3 regions of the Pseudoalteromonas sp. SWXJZ10B genome follow, and region 2 is predicted to be linked to each of the others. Evidence: predicted binding sites of a transcription regulator. Region 2 holds the regulator's gene; each other region holds the start of a gene.

Region 1 (3,289 bases), on a different contig from region 2:
CATACGTACCCTATAGTAAAAACTTTAGTGCAGTAAAAATTAGTACATTTGAAAATGGCGATTTTTACGGAAGTTACGCAGAAAACGCAGCGTACAGCCCAAGCTTGTCGCCACTGCAAAGTGCACTTAGCCAATTATTTATCGCAGGGCTTAGCTTTGATGAGCAGACGGTAAAAGGTATTACACTTTTAGAAACCGCAGGCCATGAAAACCAAGCGGGTGTAGCACGTGCTGTACTTGCAAGTTTTAAAAATTTACCGGCAATAGAAGTAATTAGCGCTCAGCTAAAATAACCTCTTAAAAACAATAAAGCACAGGCAAAGCTGTGCTTTATTAAAATGCGCCATTCTATCGAATTAAATAACTCACTAACTGCGTTAAAAATTATTCATATAAGACAACTATACTTCATAATTTTTGCCTTGTTACTGAGCCATTTTCTTATCGTTATAATAGCCCATTAATAATAGAATCCGTATTAATCAAGTAATACTTTAGCCGCTTCTAATACTACCGCTACAGATTTACGCTCAATTTCACCATGGTCAACATTTGGTATTTCTTGGCGAGTACGATTAACAAGTACGCCTGCTACACATGCTGCTTGTAAACCAAGGGCTGCACACATAGTGAATAATGTTGCTGATTCCATTTCGTAGTTCATCACGCCCAGTTTTTGCCACTCTTCGCAGCTACCTTGTAGTGATTTAGGAACGTAACCAGAATGCGTATCGTAACGCTCTTGTCCTGGATAAAATGTATCGCTTGATGCAGTAATACCAATATGAAAATCGATATTTAAGTTTTTACATGCTTGTACCATAGCTTGTGTTGCATAAAAGTCAGACACAGCAGGGTAGCTAAGAGGAGCAAAATGCTGGCTTGCACCGTCTAAACGTACAGACGCTTGGCTAATTAAAATTTCGCCTTCGTTGATATGTGGCTGAATCGCACCTGTTGTACCAATACGTAAAAATTTACGCACGCCAAGTTGTGCTAATTCTTCTACTGCAATCGACGTAGATGGACCACCAATACCCGTGGAACAAACAACCACCGAATGGCCGTTTAGTTGACCTAAGTAAACATGAAACTCACGAGTTTGAGCAAGGCAAGTTGGGTTGTCTAGGAATTGTGAAATGCGTGCAGCACGATCTGGATCGCCCGGTACAATCGCAAGTTTTGCACCTTTAAGATCGTCAATACATAGTCCTAAGTGAAATACCTTTTCCATAGCTAAGCCTTTTTATAATAAATTGTGTCAATCTAGCATCATTGCTAGAAACGTTTATCAAGTACAGGACGATTGTCCGTTTTATCTTAACTCCTCCAATTAAGTCTTAATAATTTTAAGGATTAATTTGATTTATTCATCAACTATGAATATTCAATCAAGTGCTTATATACGTAGGCTTGTTGTGCTGTTGACATGTTCAAGCAGACATAATAAGTATCAACCAAGCGCGTAACTACAATTAAATAGTTTATGGTAAATACTCATTAATATTAAATTAATTCAATGGCTTAAATTTGTATTAAGCACGTAAAAGGTAACGTGTTTATTTATATTAGGCACAGACTTATTTAGCAAAGTGGAATTTATTTGAAGTTTAGGCACTTTTGGTGATTTTGCATAACTAATCAAAAGTAATTAGCTACGTACAGAATAAAAATCGAAGGAGTTTATTATGAGCACACAATTTGAAGCATTTAAAAACAAAGTTGAGCACTGTTTGTGCGCACCTGGTGATGGCGTATACACAGTAAATACTGCAAAAGAGCGCAAAGCCGCACTGCGTGATAAACTTTATGGACAAACTGAAAACGTTGATAATTTGTGGCGCGAGTCTTTAAATGAATTACCAAATTCTCCACATAAAGCCGTTATGTTAGGTATTAGCTCAGACTGTGGCGGTGGTATTTTACGCGGAGCAAACTGGGGGCCACTGTTTGTGCGCTCAGCTTTAATTGATCAGCAACCGCAGTGTCACTCGTTTGATTTAGGCGATGTACGTGTAATCCCACATTTACTTCATGATAAATACCTAAATGATGCAACCATTTCTAATTGCCAAAAAGCCCTGTACGGTAATGAAGATAACGACTATTACGTAAGCCCATTATCAATCACTGAGGATGTATGCGACAGCTTTTACGCGACATTTAAAGATAAAGGGATATTTGGTATTGGTGGCGATCACTCAATTAGTTACCCACTTACCAAAGCGTACTTAAAAGCAAAACGTGAGCAAGGTAAGCGTACCGCTATTATTCACTTTGACGCGCATACCGATTTACTTGTTGAGCGCCTAGGCATAGATTTATGTTTTGGCTCGTGGTGTACGCATATTTTAGAATTTTTACCAGCACCACATCATTTAATACAATTTGGTATACGCTCAAGTGGCAAGCCTAAAGCGCACTGGGAAAGTACCTTTGGCGTTAAGCAACATTGGGCACATGAAATCATTGAGCGCGGCGCAGCAGCGGTTGCTGCCGACGCTATTGCACAATTAAAAGCTGATAACGTTGATGAAGTATACGTAAGCTTTGATATTGATGCGCTTGATGCAGAGTTTGCATCTGCCACAGGTACGCCAGAACATAATGGTTTAACACCACAGCATGCGCTTGATATTTTATCAGCCATTGCGGATGAGTTTCCGATTACGGGTGCGGATATGATGGAAATAGCGCCATTTACCGACAGCTCTTTAGTTGGCCAATCAAGCTCTGAAACGACACTTAGAGAAGGCGCTAAAATTTCAGCCTTTTTAATTAGTGCGATGAACAAGTAAGCTGTAGGAGCTATAAATACTAGCACTATCAGCGTATAAGTGTGCATTACATGACTAAAAACTAGCAGTTCATAAAGCCTCAGCTATATTTATTAAATACTTATAATGAGTTAGTTGAGGCCTTGCTAAATGAAATTATTGATCTTTTTATTGTTCATTAGCTGTATTAAAGTTGATGCAACTGAAATTACAATAGTAACGGAAGTATTTCCGGACTTTCAGTATCTCAATGAAGATAATAAACTCGTTGGCCGTTCTGTCGATAAAGTTCATAAAGCGCTAGAAGGCACTGGTATAAAATACACTATGTTGGCGCATAGTTGGGCCATATCTTACAATGCAGCGTTACGCGATAAAAATACCTGTATATTTTCAATTGTTCGACTACCTAATAGAGAAAGTAAGTTTAACTGGGTAGGCGAACTGGAAAGCTTTGATTCTGCTATTTATGGTCTAAAATCTAGAGGTATAAAGTTAAATACTCTCAATGA
Region 2 (3,289 bases):
ACCAACGCTTCCACTTATTTATGCTATGCAACATGGTAGCGAGCAGCAAACGCAGCTTATTCGTGATGCAATAGAGCACAGTAATGGTATGGAGCATTTAGAAGACATTCTATCGGCACTGAAGCAAACTAATGCGCTTGAATTTACAATGCAAAAAGCAGAGCTTGAAGCTGACAAAGCTATTGCCTGTTTAGACTTTTTAGCTGAGTCTGACTATAAGCAAGCACTCATAAGCCTTGCTCGTATTGCGGTTGACCGCGACCACTAGTTTTAACTAGTTACACAGTGTGACATTAATTCTGAGCAACAAAAAAGCCTGCAAATGCAGGCTTTTTTGTTATTCTACTTTGGCTATTACGCCATGAAATCAACACCTTCTTTGATGTCTTTTTTCAGTGTTTCAAGCATGTCATTTTTTGCTTTTGTTTCAAATGCGCTTAGTTCGCCGTAAGAAAGAATTTCTTCTACGCCGTTTTTACCTAAACGTACTGGGTGTGCAAAGTACTCTGCATCGCCATTTTCAACAGCAACGTAAGCGTAATCTACAACTTCTTCACCCTGTAGGCCTTTAACTAAAGACATACAAAAACGAGCAGCAGCTGCGCCCATTGATAATGTAGCTGAACCGCCACCGGCTTTAGCATTTACAACTTCAGTACCCGCATTTTGGATACGTGGAGTAAGTGCAGCAACTTCTTCATCAGTGAAAGAAACACCTTCAACTTGAGAAAGTAGAGGAAGAATGGTTGTGCCTGAGTGACCACCAATTACTGGTACTTTCACAGTTGCTACGTCTACGCCTTTAAGTTCAGCAACAAATGCTTCTGAACGAATAACGTCAAGCGTAGTAATACCGAATACGCGTTTAGCGTCGTAAGTACCTGCTTTTTTGAATACTTCAGCAACGATTGGAACTGTGCCATTTACTGGGTTAGTAATAATACCTACTAACGCTTTAGGACAGCTAGCAACAATGCCTTCTGCTAAAGTTTTGATGATACCAGCATTTACATTAAATAAATCAGCACGATCCATACCTGGTTTACGTGGCATACCCGCTGGGATAAGAACGATGTCAGAGCCTTCAAGCGCTTTGTTTAATTCGTCTGCGCCAAAGCCTGCTACTTTAACATCTGTTGGGATGTGAGAAAGGTCAACCGCAACACCTGGTACTACTGGTGCAACATCATAAAGTGATAATTCAGAGCCAGCTGGTAAGCCTGTTTTTAATAATAAAGACAACGCTTGGCCGATACCGCCTGCAGCACCTAATACAGCAACTTTCATTGGAATTCTCCGTAATTTGAGGTAGGAAACATTTGTGGCTCTTAAGATAATGAAATTAGCGACTAAAAACAAATTTATCCTGTCTATTTCAAGTATATTTTCGACCATAGTCGTAAACTTTTGTGATTTAACGCATCAAACTGGCAAGTTAACTAAACAACTGCTGCATAATTATTCATTTTTGTGTAGAATTTGCGGCATAAATAACAAAAACGAATAAAGACTATGCAACCACAAGATAAACAAGAAGCATTGGTAAAAGCATTTAAATCACTATTAAAAGAAGAAAATTTTGGCTCTCAAGGCGAAATAGTTGATGCATTAAAAGATCAAGGCTTTGACAATATAAGCCAAAGTAAAGTATCGCGCATGCTAAGTAAATTTGGTGCTGTACGCACACGTAACGCCAAACAAGAAATGGTTTACTGCTTACCAGCTGAAATGGGTGTACCTACGGCTAAAAGCCCATTACGCCAATTAGTAATCGACATTATGCACAACGAAATGATGATCATTATTCGTACCAGTCCAGGCGCCGCTCAGCTTATCGCGCGTTTATTAGATTCATTAGGTAAAGCAGATGGCGTACTAGGAACAATTGCAGGCGACGATACTATTTTTATCGCTCCTGCTAAAATATCTGAAATAGATGTAACACTTGAACGTGTTCGCATTTTATTTGATACGGTTTAATAGCAAACTAAATTTGTTTTAAAAACCCGACTGAAGGCGCAAAGAAAGCAGAACCCATATCGGCTTGAGTAAAATCAAGCCAGTGGTCGTAGCAATCACCTTCTCCTAAACGACTTTTAAGTACTTTTTCAAATGCAGTACCCGTACTAGCGCATGTAATTGATAACATTCCCTGCTCATACACATCGCCATAAGGCATGCTCTGATTTAATAATAGCGGTTGTCCGTCTTCGTCTTTTAGCTCACTACGTGAAGCATGGCTGGTTTCAATCGCGGGGATAATTAGTGTGTTATCAAGGCGCGTACGCCCCATTATTTGTTCTTGCTCACTCAATGATAAGTGCTGCCACATAGTTAAATCATGCTTATAACGCTGTACATGAATATAACTCCCCTGATCTTCAAAATTGCCAGGGTTACTAATTAAAGCCGTAGCGCGCTTTTTTCTTCCATGTGCGGTGTCGCCACCATAAATAAAACCATTAAAATCACGACCATCTAAAAAGCGAAAATTACGAATTTGCTCCACCAGCTCAACATCGGGGGCAAATAGTTTTAAAATTTGCAGCGCAAATAAATGGTTAACGTCTTCACGGTCAGAGCGAATTTGCACAAATAAATCGCACGGTTGTACGCTCATTTGATGATCGCTATGGTTTATATTAGGAAAGCTCTGTAATTCGCTTGGGATGTATTCAGGGAGGATATGCGGCCAATATTGCGCACCAATAGCAACCATACAAGAGAGCATTGATTCTGAAAATTGATCGCTAAATTCTTCTTCAATAGCGCTTACTTGTTTTAACTTTGCGCGAAGTGATTCATCTTGACCATCAAACACATTAAAAAATAAGTGCAAACCGTGTAAGTTTGCTTCAGCACAAATCCCTGATTGCGCTTGCGCCATTGTTATTCCTTAGTTTTATAGATAAAAACACAGCGAATAACAAATTAATTACGATTCGAAAAAATTCACCGTGTGAGGTTTTATTTTTATTATAACCTGCTCATTATTTTCAAATGACTGGCCATATTGTGCAGCAACTTCAATTTCTTGTTCATCAATAACAAGTGAATAAACATACGCCGAACCAATAAAGCGACGACTTATGATTGTAGCTCGCTTACTAAATTTGTCACTTTGGTTATCTGCCACTAATTCTATTTGATGGGGACGTACATATATAAGCCCTATGCTTACGTCATGCTTACTCTCAACATAAGATTCGACTAAACCAAATGGTGTTTTGTATTCAGTTGCTGTTAATACTTCTGCGCTCAAGTATATGCCTTGACCCAGAAACTCTGC
Region 3 (3,289 bases), on a different contig from region 2:
CAATAACGCTCACCGCATTTGGGTATTGCTGATTTATCTCTTTTATTGCATCAAGCACTAATGCTTGTAGTTCTTGTACACTTAAACCTGGTAATGGGCGCATATCTATATGCATTTCACAGCAACCACAAATTCTATTCGCATTATCGCCACCATGAATATTACCTAAGTTTAATGTTGGATAAGGAATTTCAAAGTGATTTATTGAATACTTATGCTTTAATTGCTCTTTTAAGATCATCAATTTTGTAATCACTTTATGCATTACTTCAATGGCGTTAAGGCCACGTTCGGGATCTGAGCTATGCCCAGAGCGACCAACCACTCTTATTGCTGTACTCATATGGCCCTTGTGCATAAATACTGGCGTCATATCAGTAGGTTCGCCAATTATACAGCGTGCAGGTTTTAAATTAGGGTGCTTACATATTTGCTGTGCACCTGCCATAGTTGTTTCTTCATCGGCAGTGGCGAGTATTAAAATAGGTTGAGTTTGCTGCTTTTCATCAAGTTCACTAATCGCTTGTAATGCAAAAGCAAAAAATCCTTTCATATCAATGCTTCCCAGCCCATACAATTTATTGTCTAGTTCGGTAAGTTTAAACGGATTGTGGTTCCAGCAGCTGTCATCAAAAGGCACTGTATCTGTGTGGCCCGCAAGCATTAACCCGCCATCGCCTTTTCCACGCTTTGCTAATAAATTAAAGCGGCCTTTACCTCCTTCTAATTCAATAATTTCACACGTAAAACCGAGTGTTTCGCACCACCTAGCAAGGAGTTCAATTACGTTTTTATTGCTCATACACAGGTTGTCTTCAATTGCACTAATAGAAGGGGCTGCAATCAATTGTTGATACATAGAAATAAACGAAGGCAAAGGCATAAAAAAATCCAAAATTATTATTCAATTTAATTGCATAACAATATAAAAGTATTTATGATGAATATCAATTCACTTTTTGAGCATAAATATATTAAAGTAAAGCTATGAAAATAATGCGACGATAATCTACAAATTCATTAAATTAAGTCTTAATTTAGCGTCTTAGCTAGTTTAAGCGAACAACATATATATTTAGCAGTAAATTTAAAAATAACGAGTAATCAATGAATGTAGTTATTATTGGCGCAAGCGGTTATAGCGGCGCAGAGTTAGCAAGCTTAGTTGCTAATCATCCAAACCTTACCTTAACAGGCTGTTATGTATCTGAGGGTAGCTTAGATAAAAATAAATTACTAAGTGATTTATACCCAGAGCACCTTGGCTTACTAGATTGTCCTTTACTTCCTCTTAGTGCATCAGCTTTTGATGACATTCAAAGTGATGCTGACTATGTGTGTTTATGTACCGATCACAAAGTAAGTGTTGATTTAGCGCCTCAATTTTTAGCTATGGGTAAAAAAGTATTTGATTTATCTGGTGGCTATCGCCTAGCAAATAATGATGATTACGTTACTTATTATGGTTTTGAGCATCAACACCCAGAGCTTTTAAATGAAGCGGCTTACGGTTTAGCAGAGTGGAACAGTGATGCTATCGCTAACGCAAAGCTAATTGCTGTTGCAGGCTGTTACCCAACAGCGGCGCTCAATGCACTTAAACCGCTTAAACAAGCAGGCTTATTGAGCAGCGAAAGTATTATCATTAATGCCGTTTCGGGTGTTACGGGTGCCGGGCGTAAAGCGAGTGTAGGAACACATTTTTGTGAGGTATCGCTTGCACCTTATGGTTTGTTTAACCATCGCCACGGTCCTGAAATTGAACAACACCTTGGCCACAAAGTATTATTTACACCGCATCTAGGTAGCTTTGCGCGCGGTATTTTAGAAACTATTTATGTACAACTTAAGCCTGACGTTACCAAGGAAAACGTTGCATCGGCTTATCAAGTGCTTGCTAACGAACCATTAATTCGTTTGTTAGGCGATAAAATACCTTCAATTAAAGGTGTTGCTAAGCAACCATTTGTTGATATTGGCTGGCAGCAACAAGGCACGCAGTTAATTGTAATGTCTGCCATTGATAACTTATTAAAAGGCGCTGCTGGACAAGCTTTGCAGTGTATTAATATTTCTATGAATTTAGATCACACTACGGGCTTAAAAGGAGCGTTTTAAATGAGTAAAAAAACGTGGGTTATTAAACTCGGTGGTGCAGTACTTAATACAGAAAATGCAGCAAAAGCGTTATTTGACGTGCTAAGCGAGCAAAAAAATGATGAGTTTGTCATTGTTCATGGCGGTGGTTCTTTAGTAGATACATGGCTAAAGCAAGCGGGTTTTGCTAGTGCTAAACACCAAGGTTTACGTATTAGTCCAGCAGAGCAAATGCCTTATATAGTGGGTGCGCTTGCAGGTTGCGCTAATAAACAATTAATGACTCAAGCTATAAGCGCAGGGCATAAGCCTGTCGGCTTAAGTCTTTTTGAGGCGGGTGTGACTGCAACCCAAAAATTAAAAGCGCTTTGCTTAGTGGGTAAATGCACAAGTAACGACGATTCTATCATCAATGATTTACTTAGAATTTCTCGTTTACCTATTGTTAGCTCTATCGGCTTTGATGAACAAGGCTTGTGGTACAACGTAAATGCAGATGAAGCTGCAGCGGCTATTGCCAGTAATTTAAATGCAGAACTAATTTTTATGACGGATGTAGAAGCGGTGCTTGACGCAAATAAACAACCGTTACATCAACTTGACACAAAACACATTGATACTTTAATTACAGATGGAGTAATTGTGGGCGGGATGGAGGTCAAAGTTAAGACCAGCCTTCACGCTGCCCAACATTTACGACGCGGTGTGTATATTTCCAGCTGGCAAAAGCCAGAAAATTTAACTGCTCTGCTGCAAGGTGAGCATGTCGGAACAAAGATTACACCATAGGTTTATTATGTTTGAGAATTTTTTAACAGGTTTAGAATTAGACCAAAAAGGCGCACTTAATTTATTAAAGTTAGCGCAAGATATAAAAGCAAAGCCAGAAAAATACAGCCAAGTATTATCGGGTAAATCAATCGTAACATTGTTTGAAAAGCAAAGTTTACGTACACGTTTATCGTTTGATATAGGTATTAATCGCCTTGGTGGTCATGCTGTTTATTTAGATCAGCAAAATGGCGCTATGGGTGCACGTGAATCAATTAAAGATTTTGCACTTAATATTTCTACTTGGGCCGACGGTATTGTGGCGCGTGTAAATCAGCACAGCACATTAACCACGTTAGGTGAATATTCATCGGTACCAGTGGTAAATAGCTTGTGTGACTTGTACCACCCTTGCCAAGCA

Evidence for each region. Region 2 encodes ArgR, which controls arginine synthesis, uptake and breakdown. Its sites were predicted from a motif close to ANTGAATANNTATTCANT; they were not measured.
Region 1: a site for ArgR is predicted at 1,629-1,646, ahead of I6F54_RS00335 (arginase family protein). Genes of this name have one in related genera too.
Region 3: a site for ArgR is predicted at 940-957, ahead of argC (N-acetyl-gamma-glutamyl-phosphate reductase). Genes of this name have one in related genera too.

Annotation. Positions count from the first base shown of each region.
Region 1 covers NZ_JADYXD010000001.1:70,058-73,346, forward strand. The annotation lists gene cdd (cytidine deaminase) at 1-293, shown strand, start outside; gene udp (uridine phosphorylase) at 479-1,234, opposite strand; gene I6F54_RS00335 (arginase family protein) at 1,689-2,798, shown strand; gene I6F54_RS00340 (transporter substrate-binding domain-containing protein) at 2,928-3,289, shown strand, end outside.
Region 2 covers NZ_JADYXD010000007.1:42,531-45,819, forward strand. The annotation lists gene ispB (octaprenyl diphosphate synthase) at 1-268, shown strand, start outside; gene mdh (malate dehydrogenase) at 355-1,287, opposite strand; gene argR (transcriptional regulator ArgR) at 1,513-1,980, shown strand; gene I6F54_RS08555 (Dyp-type peroxidase) at 1,988-2,887, opposite strand; gene I6F54_RS08560 (ABC transporter ATP-binding protein) at 2,936-3,289, opposite strand, start outside.
Region 3 covers NZ_JADYXD010000003.1:236,020-239,308, forward strand. The annotation lists gene argE (acetylornithine deacetylase) at 1-883, opposite strand, end outside; gene argC (N-acetyl-gamma-glutamyl-phosphate reductase) at 1,108-2,118, shown strand; gene argB (acetylglutamate kinase) at 2,119-2,886, shown strand; gene I6F54_RS04660 (ornithine carbamoyltransferase) at 2,894-3,289, shown strand, end outside.